Regions from separate parts of the Pseudoduganella sp. jia 12 genome, predicted to be linked through region 1. Evidence: predicted binding sites of a transcription regulator. Region 1 holds the regulator's gene; the other holds the start of a gene.

Region 1 (5,796 bases):
ATGGTCGTCGATCAGCGCGCGGTGCGCCTGCAGTTCGGAAGGCCCCGCTTCATGGCGCAGCGAGCGGCCGAACATTCCCACCGCCTCGCGCAGCCCCGCTCCGGCCGTGGAGCCGACCAGGTCGGCCAGTTGCGGCAATTCGGCCGCGGGCACGTAGTGGTCGGCCAGCCCGCAATACATCGCGTCGGCCGCACCGATCGTCAGCGCCGTCAGTGCCAGGTACACGCCCAGCCTGCCTGGCGCGTGGGACAGGAAATAACTGCCACCCACGTCGGGGAACAGGCCGATGTTCACCTCGGGCATCGCCAGCCGTGTGCGGTCGGTCACCACGCGCACGCTGCTGTGCGGACCGCCCTGGGCAATGCCCATGCCGCCGCCCATCACCACGCCATCCATCAAGGCCACGTAGGGCTTGGTAAAGCAATGCACGAGGTAGTTCAGCGCGTATTCCTCGGTGAAGAAATCCTCGATCTGCGCACTGCCGCCCTGCGGCGTCGCTGTGCCGGCGGCATGGAAGAAGCGGATGTCGCCACCGGCGCACAGCGCCTTCTCGGTGGTGCTGCGGACGACGACGGCGGCGATGTCGCCGTCGTCGCGCCAGGCCAGCAGCGTGCCGGTAATCGCGCGGATCATGTCGAGCGACAATGAATTCAATGCCCTGGGCCGGTCGAGCGTGATGAAGCCGGTGCCATTGCGCACCTTGGTATGGACGTGGTCGGTCATGGTGTCTCGCATCGTTGTCGTTATTGGCCTCATTCTAGCCATGGATGCGGATGATGTGGCGTAAAAGGTGAACTGAAGGTGAACTGAAGGTGAACTGCGGCGAACTGCAGTGAACTGCGGGAATACGGTGGGGTGCGGACGTAACAAAGGGCGCATTGCGCGCCCTTCTGTTGCTGCAGCCAAAGGGCTGCGACCTGCATCCGGCGTTATGCGGGTGACGCGGGAATCTCGATCTCGCTCAGGTGCTTGATGGTTTCATGATTATGGTTCTGCACTTTATCCTTGTGCTTCATGACCTGGCGATCCAGCTTGTCGATCAGCGAGTCGATGGCCGCATACAGGTCCTGCGCGACGCTTTCGACAAACACGGTCTTGCCCGACATGCGCAGGTTGATTTCCGCCTTCTGCCTTTTTTCTTTCTCGGTGAGATTATCTACACTCAGGATCACACTTACATCGATCAGCTGATCGAAATGCCGTCTAACGCGTTCCAGCTTGCTCTGCACATACTCGCGAATGGCAGGGGTTACGTCGATATGGTGTCCACTGATGGTCAGATTCATACACACACTCCTAAAGAAGATCAATCCAGGTTCGTGCAGCTTCCGCCATCGAAATGCGGCGGCGCAGAGGAACCCATACACTACAGATTGCTTACAAGGACTTGCGGAGGCTGACTGGGGGAATTTTCAATGCTTCGCGATATTTGGCAACAGTGCGTCGCGCAATCACCATGCCTTGTTCACCCAGCATGTCCGCAATCTTACTGTCGGATAAAGGGTTCTTCGGGTCTTCGGCTCCTGTGAATTGCACGATCAGCGCCCGGATCGCAGTCGAGGAAGCTTCCCCACCAGCTTCGGTTGCGACGTGGCTGCCAAAAAAATACTTCAACTCAAACATGCCGTGCGGGGTGAGCATATATTTTTGAGTTGTTACCCGAGAGATAGTACTCTCGTGCAGACCCAGTGTATCAGCTATTTCACGCAACACAAGGGGCCTCATTGCCACAGCGCCATGCGAGAAAAAGTTCTTCTGCCGCTCGACGATGGCCTGGGCCACGCGGAGAATCGTGTCGAAGCGCTGGCGCATATTCTTGATCAGCCACTTTGCTTCCTGCAGCTGGGCATTCATCTGCGTTTCGCCCTTGCCCTGCTTGAGCAGGCTGGCATACAGCGCGTTTACGCGCAGGCGTGGCATCACGTCGTTGTTCAGCGTGACCACCCAGCCGCTGCGGCCTTTCCTGACCACGACATCCGGTACGACATAGTCTGACACGTCGGCCGCGAAGGCGGCGCCCGGATGCGGATTGCATTGCCGAATGACGGCTTGTGCCTCGCGCAAGTCTTCGTCGTCGCAATCGAGTGCCTTCTTCAGCTTGTTGAAGTCGCGCTGCGCGAACCACTGCAAGTGCTTTTCAACGATGCACAGCGCCATCCGCCGCGTGACCATCGGCACGCCAGGCATGCGCCGGATCTGCAGCGCCAGGCATTCGGAAGCGTTGCGCGCACCGATGCCCGCCGGGTCGAAGCTCTGCAGCAGCTTCAGCGCGGTGCGCAATTCGTCGAACTCGATCTCCAGCTCTTCCGGCATGCGTGCATGGATGTCTTCCAGGCTCTCTTCGAGATAACCGTTATCGTCGAGCGCATCGATGATCAGCTCCACCAGGGCCCGGTCGCGCGGCTCCAGCACCGTCACGCGCATCTGCTCCATCAGGTGTTCGCGCAGGCTGCGGTGGCTGGCCTCGAGCTGCGGGCGGCCGTCGTCATCGTCCGGTCCCTTGCCGCTGCCCGCACTGCTCCAGTCGGTATCGCCGGCGCCAGGGTCGAGGCCTTCGCCCTCGCCACCTTCGAACGGCTCGGGCTCCGGCGCCGCCGGCGCATCCTGCGGCGGACCGCCTTCGGGAGGCGCCTCTCCGGGCGCCTGCGTGGTGTTGATCGCCCCATCGCCCAGCAGGCGCACGGAACGGTCGAGCGGATCGTCGAGCCGCTCGAGCAGCGGGTTATCGGTCAGCAGCTGTTCCAGTTCCTGGTGCAGCTCCAGCGTGGACAATTGCAGCAGCCGGATCGACTGCTGCAATTGCGGCGTCAACGCGAGGTGCTGGGAAGTACGCAGTTGCAAAGACTGTTTCATGGCTGGTTCATGGCTGCTGGTTCATGGCTGCTGGTCATGTCTCATTATCGGTGGAACAACGCGGTCCAAGTGCTTACATGCGGAAATGTTCACCAAGATAGACACGGCGCACGGACTCGTCGGCGATGATGTCGTCGGGCCGGCCGGAGGCCAGCACGCTGCCCTGATTGATGATATACGCCCGGTCGCAGATGCCCAGCGTTTCACGCACGTTATGATCCGTGATCAACACGCCGATGCTGCGTTCCTTCAGGAAGCGCACGATGCGCTGGATCTCGATCACGGCGATCGGGTCGACACCGGCAAACGGCTCGTCCAGCAGCACGAAGCGGGGATTGGTCGCCAGCGCGCGGGCGATCTCCACGCGGCGGCGTTCGCCACCGGACAGCGACAGCGCCGTGTTCTCGCGCAGCTTCTCGATCTGCAGGTCGGCCAGCAGCGCATTCAGCCGCTCGTCGATCTCGGCCTTGCCGAGCGCCTTGCCGTCCACCTTCTGCAGCTCCAGCACGGCGCGGATGTTTTCTTCCACGGTCAGCTTGCGGAACACCGACGCTTCCTGCGGCAGGTACGACAGGCCGAGGGTGGCGCGCTTGTGGATCGGCAGGCTGGAGATGTCGGTACCGTCGAGGTCGATAGTGCCGGCATCCGACGCCACCAGGCCCACGATCATGTAGAACGACGTGGTCTTGCCGGCCCCGTTCGGGCCCAGCAGCCCCACCACTTCGCCGCATGCCACCTGCAACGACACGTCATGCACCACCTGGCGCTTGCCGTAGCTCTTTTGCAGCCCGCGCACGATCAGCGTGCTGCTGCAGTCTTGCTGCTCCCGCGCCATTTAATTCCCCGCTGCCGGCACGGCCGGCGGTTGGGTGGATGGCGCCTCGGAAGACGCTGGAGGCGCGGTGCGCTTCGGCTGGATCACCATCGTGCCGCGGCCGGCGCCCGGCTTGTCGGTGCCCGTGCTGGAATTGCGCACGCTGAAGAACTCGCGGCGGCTGTCGTAGGAAATGAACTCGCCTTCCACCTCGTCGCTCGGCTTCGAACCTTCGAGGCGGCGGATCTTGGCCTTCGAATACATCTTCACCAGTTCGGCCTTTTCGTCGTATTCGATGCGGTCGGCCTCGCCTTCCATCCACTGGTCGCCCTCGCCGTCGCGCTTCTGGCGGAACGCGACCTTCTTGCCGCCGCCCGTCAGCGTGGCGAGCTGGTAGCCGTCCGGCGTGTAGGTGACCACCGCCTTGTCGGCCTTCATGCGCAGCGTGCCGCGCGTCAGCGTGACGTCGCCGGTAAACGTGTAGACCTGCTTCACGTCGTCCGCGTCGAGGCGGCCATAGTTGATCTCGGTGGGCTTGTACGAATCTGCCTTCTCGGCGGCGGCATAGCCCGCCGCGCCCAGCAGCAGCAACGCCGACAATATGAGTCTCTTCATCTTCGATTCCTATCTGCGATTCTTGTTTGCTTCACTGCCGCGGGCGGGGCGGATACACGATGGTGCCCTGGCCCAGCTGCACCTGGCGCGTGGCATTGTTGGCCTTCATGCCAATGCCGGTCGCGGTGGCGCCGCCACTCTGCATGCGCACCGGCAGGTCGGTTTCCATGCGGTCCTCGTCCGGGTACATCGTCAGCTTCTCGGTGGCCAGGTGCATGTCCCGCGCGGCGGGCGACGCGGCCCGGTGGATGTTGACGTTCTTCGTCAGCGTCACGCGCGTGTTGTCCTGGTCGACCCGCGCATGCTCGGCGCGAATGTCCATCGGCGGCTTGTCGCCGGAAAGGCTGCGCACCACCGGCTTGTCGATCTCGGACGAATCGTCGGACGGCCGGTGCGTCAGCTTGTCGCCCGAGATGATGTAGCTGGGCTGCCCCGTTTCCGACATGCGCACGAACGAAAAGCGTTCCACGATGTAGTCGGGCTCGTCGACCTTGATGCCGGCTTCCATTTCCTCGCCGGCGCGGTTCATCAGCTCGAGCAGCCAGAACGAGCCCAGCGCGCCGAGCAGCGCGAGGACCATGCCGATCGACAGCCGGTAGCGGTGTGCCGTTCGCTGGTTACGCATCCTGTCTCCCTGTCATTTCCACACCCGCCTCCCGGTCCACGTTCAGGCCAGGAACTGGGCCATGACGCGGTCGTAACTGCCATGCGCCCGCAGCACGAATTCGCACACTTCGCGCACCGCGCCGTGGCCGCCACGGTGCTGCGTCACGTGGTGCACCCGCGTCAGCACTTCCGGCCGCGCATTCGGCACGGCCACCGCGAAACCGACGCGCGACAGGATCGGGATATCGACCACGTCGTCGCCGATGAAGGCCACCTGTTCCTCGGAAAGGTTCAGCTGCTCCAGCAGCGCCTTGAACGGCGTGAGCTTGTCATGGCCGCCCTGGTGCACGAACTCGATCGCCAGGTCCCTGGCGCGGGCCGTCACCTGCGGCGAACGGCGCGCGCTGATGATGCCGGTGAGTACGCCCGATTCCTGCAGCAGCTTGATGCCCAGGCCATCCTGCACGTTGAACGTCTTGAATGCCTCGCCTTCGGCACCGTAGTGCAGGCCGCCATCGGTCAGCACGCCGTCGACGTCGAAGATGAACAGCTTGACCTTCGCGGCCCGCTCGACGATAGCCACGTCATATTCGATACTCATCAGATCACCTTTGCCCGGGTCAGGTCATGGATGTGCAGCGCGCCGACCAGCGTGCCCGCGTCGTCGACCACCAGCATCTGGTTGATGCGGTGCTCTTCCATCACGGCCACGGCATCGACAGCCAGTTTATCCGGCCCGATGGTACGCGGATTCGCATGCATCACGTCGCCGATGACGACCTTGCCGAAATCCTGCACCCTGTCGATCAGGCGGCGCAGGTCGCCGTCCGTGAACACGCCCACGGGCCGGTACTGCGCATCGACCACCGCCGTCATGCCCATGCCTTTTTGCGTGATCTGCATCAGCG
Region 2 (5,796 bases), on a different contig from region 1:
GCTGCGGCAGTTCGACGGTGCCGATCCGGCGGGCGCGCAGAAGGTCGACACGCTGGTGCGCGGCATGGACCGCGACGCCACCGAGCGCATCGACGCCATCGTCGAAACGATTCGCAAGGAAGCGGCAAGCCGTATCGAAGCCGTGGAAGCGCGCAATGCCGAGGTTTACCGCAACTCCGTGCTGACCTTGCTGGCGCTGCTGGTGGCCGCCGTGGCGATCGGCGCGCTCATCGTCATGTTGCTGATCCGCGGCATCACCGTGCCGCTGTCGCACGCGCTCGGCATTGCCAGGGATGTCGCCGCCGGCGACCTGCGCCACGACGTGCGCAGCACCCGCGCCGACGAGATCGGCGACCTGCTGCGCGCCCTGGGCACGATGAGCGGCAACCTGTCGCGCATCGTGGCGCAGGTGCGCAGCGGTACGCAAGCCATCGCGGTAGCGTCCGAGCAGATTGCCACCGGCAATGCCGACCTGTCGGCCCGCACCGAGTCGCAGGCCGGCTCGCTGGAGGAAACGGCGGCATCGATGACGGAGTTGACCGGCACCGTACGCCAGAACCGCGACAATGCCGAAGCGGCCGCGGGGCTGGCAGGCAAGGCCACCGACGTGTCCACGCGCGGCAGCGACACCGTGGCCGAAGTGGTGCGCACGATGAGACGATCAACGGCACGTCGGCGAAGATCGCCGACATCATCGGCGTCATCGACGGCATTGCGTTCCAGACCAATATCCTGGCGCTGAACGCCGCCGTCGAAGCGGCCCGGGCGGGCGAGCAGGGCCGGGGCTTCGCCGTGGTTGCAAGCGAAGTGCGTGGCCTGGCACAGCGCTCGGCCGTGGCGGCCCAGGAAATCCGCAACTTGATCACGGCTTCCGTCGCGGAAGTGGAAGCGGGCCGCGCGCTGGTCGACCGCGCCGGCGCCACGATGCGCGAAGTGCTGGACAGCGTGGAGCAGGTGGCCGCGGTGGTGCAGCAGATTTCGATGGCCAGCGGCGAACAGCAGCAGGGGATCGAACAGATCGACGAGGCGATCGCGCACATCGACACCACGACCCAGCAGAATGCCGCACTGGTCGAGCAGGCCGCCGCTGCAGCCGAGTCGCTGCGCGAGCAGGCGCGCCAGCTCGATGCATCGGTGTCCGTGTTCAAGCTGCGCGCGGCCTGACCCGGGGGGGCTGCCTGCACGGCGCGATGCGCGGCCCGTGCTGTACAGCCGGGCTTTGCCGCCTGCGATAACGGGCGCTTCCAGTGTCTGAGCCACGTTCCGTGAGCGACCCTGCCTGGCTGCCTGGCTGCCTGGCTGCCCGGGGATCCGGTGCCGGATTTCACGGCCCGCTCCAGCAATGCCGAACACTTCCACTTCGACACCGTGGCCGGCCGCTGCGTGATGTCGACCTTCTCCGGCAGCGCGGCGGTGAAACCGGCCGCGCCTCAATGCCCACGTCATGGCGCGGCAGGTACCGACTCGCGGCGCCGTGGTGTTCTCCTGCTCGCTGCTGCACGAAGCCGACCGGTCACGCGAGCCGGCATTTCGCCTTCCTGCCATTCCTGTACGACGACGCGGCCGTGCCGATCCGCCAGCGCAATGAGCAGACACTGTCTCCAGACGGCGCCTGGCGACCTGCGCGGCCGTTGCATTGCTTATTCCGATTGGCTAAAGTATCGGCAAGAAGTCAACAACAAGCAGTTTCCATCGACAATCACGACCGCCGGCCGGAGTCACCGCGGCGGCGGGTTGCGCCACGGCGCAACGGAAGAGAGGCACATGACAATACATGGACGAGCCGCCGTGGTGACCGGCGCCGCCCGCCGTCTCGGCCGCGCTGCCCGCAAGGGGGCGTGCTGATGCCGGCGCTGGCGACAATCGTGGCGGCCGCGGCCGGCCTGGCCGTACCCGCCATGGCGGGCGGGCTCGCGCTGTTCACGCGGCACGTGGAGCGCAAGGTCGAGGCGGCGCTGCCGCCGCAAGGCATTTTCGTCGACGTGCCCGGCGCCCGCCTGCATGTGCGCGAGCAGGGCCGCGGGCCGGCGCTGCTGATGATCCACGGCCTGGGCGGGCACATGTCGCACTTTACCTACGAGGTGGCGCGGCAACTGGCCCATCACCACCGCGTGGTGACGGTGGACCGGCCCGGTTCCGGCTATTCGATGCGCCCGCCCGGCACGGCGGCGGGGTTGCGCGAACAGGCCGCCGCGCTGGCCGCGCTGATCGACCGGCTGGAACTGGAGCAGCCGCTCCTCGTCGGGCATTCGTACGGCGGCGCCGTGGCGCTGGCGCTGGCGCTCGATCACCCGGAGCGCGTCGCCGGCCTGTCCCTGCTGGCTCCCCTGACGCACCTTCCCGATGAAACGCCGGCCGCATTCCGCGTCCTCGAGTCGCGTTCGCCGCTGATGCGCCGGTTGATGGCGTGGACGGTGGCCACCCCGGGCGCGATCGCGCGCGGCGGCGCCGTCCTGGAACAGGTTTTTGCGCCGGACCCCGTGCCCCATGACTTTGCCACGCGTGGCGGCGGTTTGCTCGGCCTGAGGCCGGGCCAGTTCCTCGCGGCCTCGGAGGATATGGGAGCGCTAGCCGGGCAGTTGCCGGGCTACAGCAGCCAGTACGGTGAATTGCGCATGCCGGTGGCCGTGCTGTTCGGGCGCCAGGACCGCATCCTGTCATGGCGCGAACAGGGCGAGGCGCTGGCCTGCAAGGTGCCGCATGCGGTGCTGGAAGTGGTGGAGGGCGGGCACATGCTGCCCGTGGCGCAACCCGACCTGACGGTGCAGTTCATCCGGAGCGCGGCGGCCCGTTGACGCTTGCGGGATTGTTCACGGAAGGTGCTGGCATTGCTGTCTGCCGGGAATGCCGTGGCGACGATGTTGCGGGCGGAGGAATGGACAGCGTGGACAGCGTGGACTACGGTAAAGCGGGGATGTAAAGCAGGATGCAGACAGGGCGCTGCGCGGTTTACCTGGAAAACGCACGCAGCGCCTTGATCGGGGTAGCCGATGTCGGAAGCAGCCGATTCACGTGTAAATCAACGCAAGTCACTGTAAAAATTTCCGACAGTCGCACCGTGCAAAGCTGCCGGCCGAAGCCGGCAGCCTCGCATTAACGCTGCTTGCGGCGGCGCAGTGCAGCCAGCGTCAGCATGCCGGCGCCCAGCATCAGGTAGGTGCTTGGTTCCGGAACCGGCGACGTCATGCCGTAGAAGTTGCCCGTGCCGACAACGTGGTTTGGCTCGCCCGGGTACGGTTGCGTGAAGCTGGCGGAGAACGCCAGGTCGGAACCGTCGATCTGCGCGTTGGTGTCGAAGTAGGCAGCAGCGACGCCACCCACGACGTCCAGCTGGCCCAGGCCGCTCAGGTTAGGTGGCATCATCGAGTTCGTGGTGCCCAGCAGCGTGGCGCCGTTGTACTCGTGACCGGCCAGGCTCAGCCAGAGCGTGCCCACGCCGGTGTTGCCGGCGTTTACCGTCAGCGGATCGTACGGGTTGATCGTCGACGGGCCGTCGTTAACATAGATGTTGACGAAGCCGCCCGTGTAGTTCGTGGTGGCGCCGGTGCCGCCCGTGGTCGGGGTGTAGCCGCCGAACACGATCGTCAGTTCGCAGCCTGCGCAGAATTGTGCCTGGCCCGTGCCGTTCATGGTCGACACGACGCCGTAGCCGCCCACCGTGCCGTTGGCATCGATGATCTGGTGCATCTGCACGGACGACGAAGCGAAGTCCAGCGCGTACTCAGGATCCCACGTCACGCCGCCCACGGTCTGCGGTGCAGCGACTGCCGCGCCCATCGTTGCCACTGCCATTGCCACGCCGAGTACTGCTTTTTTGATTTGGTTCACTATTAGCTCCAGGTTTGATTAGGTTGCACTTTAGGTGCTCTTTCAGAATAGGCTCTTGTTATTCTTGTTGTGGATATCTATAAGCAAATAGTGTGCCTTACCTCAACCGTTATCGTTAAGCGGTTGATTTTAATCATAATCTTGTTGGCGATGCCATGGTAAGGGGCTGTCGCGCTCGCTCAACTGTAAAATTTTCCGACAGTTGAGTCGCCGTGAAAGTGGCCTAAAAGCACGCATTTGCTGTCTTCTTGTTTTCTTCGTGCATCATCTTTTTCAATATTGAAATAAAAATATCTGGTAAGAAATGGTGGATCGTTTCACAAATTGAAAGAATGCGACATCCGCCCTAGAATGGCCGATCGTTCACTCATGAATAAAATCAGATGAAACCGGAAATCCTCGTGATGGCGGCAAGTCCGTCGGCGTCCGTGATGGCGCAACTGGAACAGCACTTCACTTGCCATCACGTGTGGAAGGCGCCGGCCGGAGAGCGCGCCGCTTTCATCGACGGCGTTGCCGCCACCGTGCGCGGCGTGGCGACGACCGGCATGGCGGGCATCGGCGCGGCGCTGGCCGGGCGACTGCCATTGCTCGAGATCGTGGCCGTCAACGGTATCGGTGTCGACGCGGTGGATTTCGCCGCGCTGCGCCCGCGCGGCATCCGCGTGACGAACACGCCCGGCGTGCTGACGGACGACGTGGCGGACCTGGCGGTGGCGCTGCTGCTGTCGGCATCGCGGCGTATCCCCATGCTGGATACGTACGTGCGCGCCGGCCAATGGCAGGCTGGCGTGCCGGTAAAGCCGGCGCGCGCAGTGCGCGGCAAGGTCGCCGGCATCTATGGATTCGGGCGTATCGGCCAGGCCGTCGCGGCGCGGCTGGCTGCGTTCGGACTGCAGTTGCGCTACTGGCAGCCGAACGCGAAGGCGGGCGTCGACGTGCCGCGCGCCGCATCGCTGCTCGACCTGGCGCACGGCAGCGACTACCTGGTCGTCTGCGCGCCGGGCGGCGCCGCCACGAAGGGAACGGTGGACGCGGCCGTGCTGGAAGCGCTGGGGCCGGACGGCACGCTGGTGAACATTGCGCGCGGTTCGCTGGTCGACGAACCCGCGCTGATCGCCGCGCTGTCCGACGGGCGGCTGGGCGCCGCGGCGCTGGATGTCTTCGCCGACGAACCGTCCGTGCCCGCCGCGCTCACCGCGCTGCCGAACGTGGTGCTTACGCCGCACGTGGGCAGCCTCACCGTGGAAACGCGGCATGCGATGGGCCAGCTGGTGGTCGACAACCTGCTGGCGCATTTCAGCGGCCAGCCGTTGCTGACGCCGGTGGAGTGACGCCCTGGGAACAGGGAATGGACCGGAACGCCGGAACGCCCTGTTTCGAGGAAAGGTAGTCCCAGGTTACTTGTTTCCTTGAAACAGGGGTACGTCCCCTGTTTTCCTCAGTGGCAACTACTGCTTACCCGGATCCTTCAGATCGGTGAACTTGTCGAACTCGATGTTGTACACCTCGTTGCCGACCTTCTTTACTTCACGCACATAGACAGTCTGGACGATGTCGCGCGTGGCGGGATCGATGGCGATCGGGCCGCGCGGGCTGTTCAGCTTCATCGTCTTCAGCACGGCCATCGCCTTGTCGCCGTCGATCTTCCCGTTCAATTTGCGTGACACGTCGTAGATCGCGGCCATGCCGTCGTAGGCGGCCACCGCCATGAAGTTTGGCCGTCCGCCCTTCGGGTTGGCGGCGGCATAGCTCTTCAGGAATGCCTTGTTCTCGGGCGAGTCGTGCGCGGCGGAGTAGTGGAACGTGGTGATCACGCCCAGTGTCGCGTCGCCCATCGCCGGCAGCACGTGGTCGTCGGTCAGGTCGCCGGTGGCGATCACCTTGATGCCGGCCGCGGCGAGCCCGCGTTCCCGGTAGCCCTTCATGAAGGCGATGCTTTGCTCGCCGGCCGGCACGAACACGAAG

Evidence for each region. The regulator sigma-54, encoded in region 1, starts transcription at its own class of promoters, with help from an activator protein. The targets are predictions, from matches to a motif close to TGGCANGNAANCTGCTTT.
Region 2: ACY65G_RS11830 (PEP-CTERM sorting domain-containing protein) is a predicted target of sigma-54. The motif match lies at 3,909-3,926, and genes of this name have one in related genera.

The regions. Positions count from the first base shown of each region.
Region 1 is NZ_JBUXKP010000007.1:253,979-259,774, forward strand. Features, by position in the region: gene ACY65G_RS17485 (enoyl-CoA hydratase/isomerase family protein) at 1-723, opposite strand, end outside; gene hpf (ribosome hibernation-promoting factor, HPF/YfiA family) at 930-1,286, opposite strand; gene ACY65G_RS17495 (RNA polymerase factor sigma-54) at 1,378-2,853, opposite strand; gene lptB (LPS export ABC transporter ATP-binding protein) at 2,927-3,688, opposite strand; gene lptA (lipopolysaccharide transport periplasmic protein LptA) at 3,689-4,282, opposite strand; gene lptC (LPS export ABC transporter periplasmic protein LptC) at 4,314-4,907, opposite strand; gene ACY65G_RS17515 (KdsC family phosphatase) at 4,950-5,489, opposite strand; gene ACY65G_RS17520 (KpsF/GutQ family sugar-phosphate isomerase) at 5,489-5,796, opposite strand, start outside.
Region 2 is NZ_JBUXKP010000004.1:574,728-580,523, reverse strand. Features, by position in the region: gene ACY65G_RS11845 (methyl-accepting chemotaxis protein) at 1-742, shown strand, start outside; gene ACY65G_RS11840 (methyl-accepting chemotaxis protein) at 661-1,164, shown strand; gene ACY65G_RS11835 (alpha/beta fold hydrolase) at 1,845-2,795, shown strand; gene ACY65G_RS11830 (PEP-CTERM sorting domain-containing protein) at 3,094-3,828, opposite strand; gene ACY65G_RS11825 (2-hydroxyacid dehydrogenase) at 4,212-5,162, shown strand; gene ACY65G_RS11820 (ABC transporter substrate-binding protein) at 5,280-5,796, opposite strand, start outside.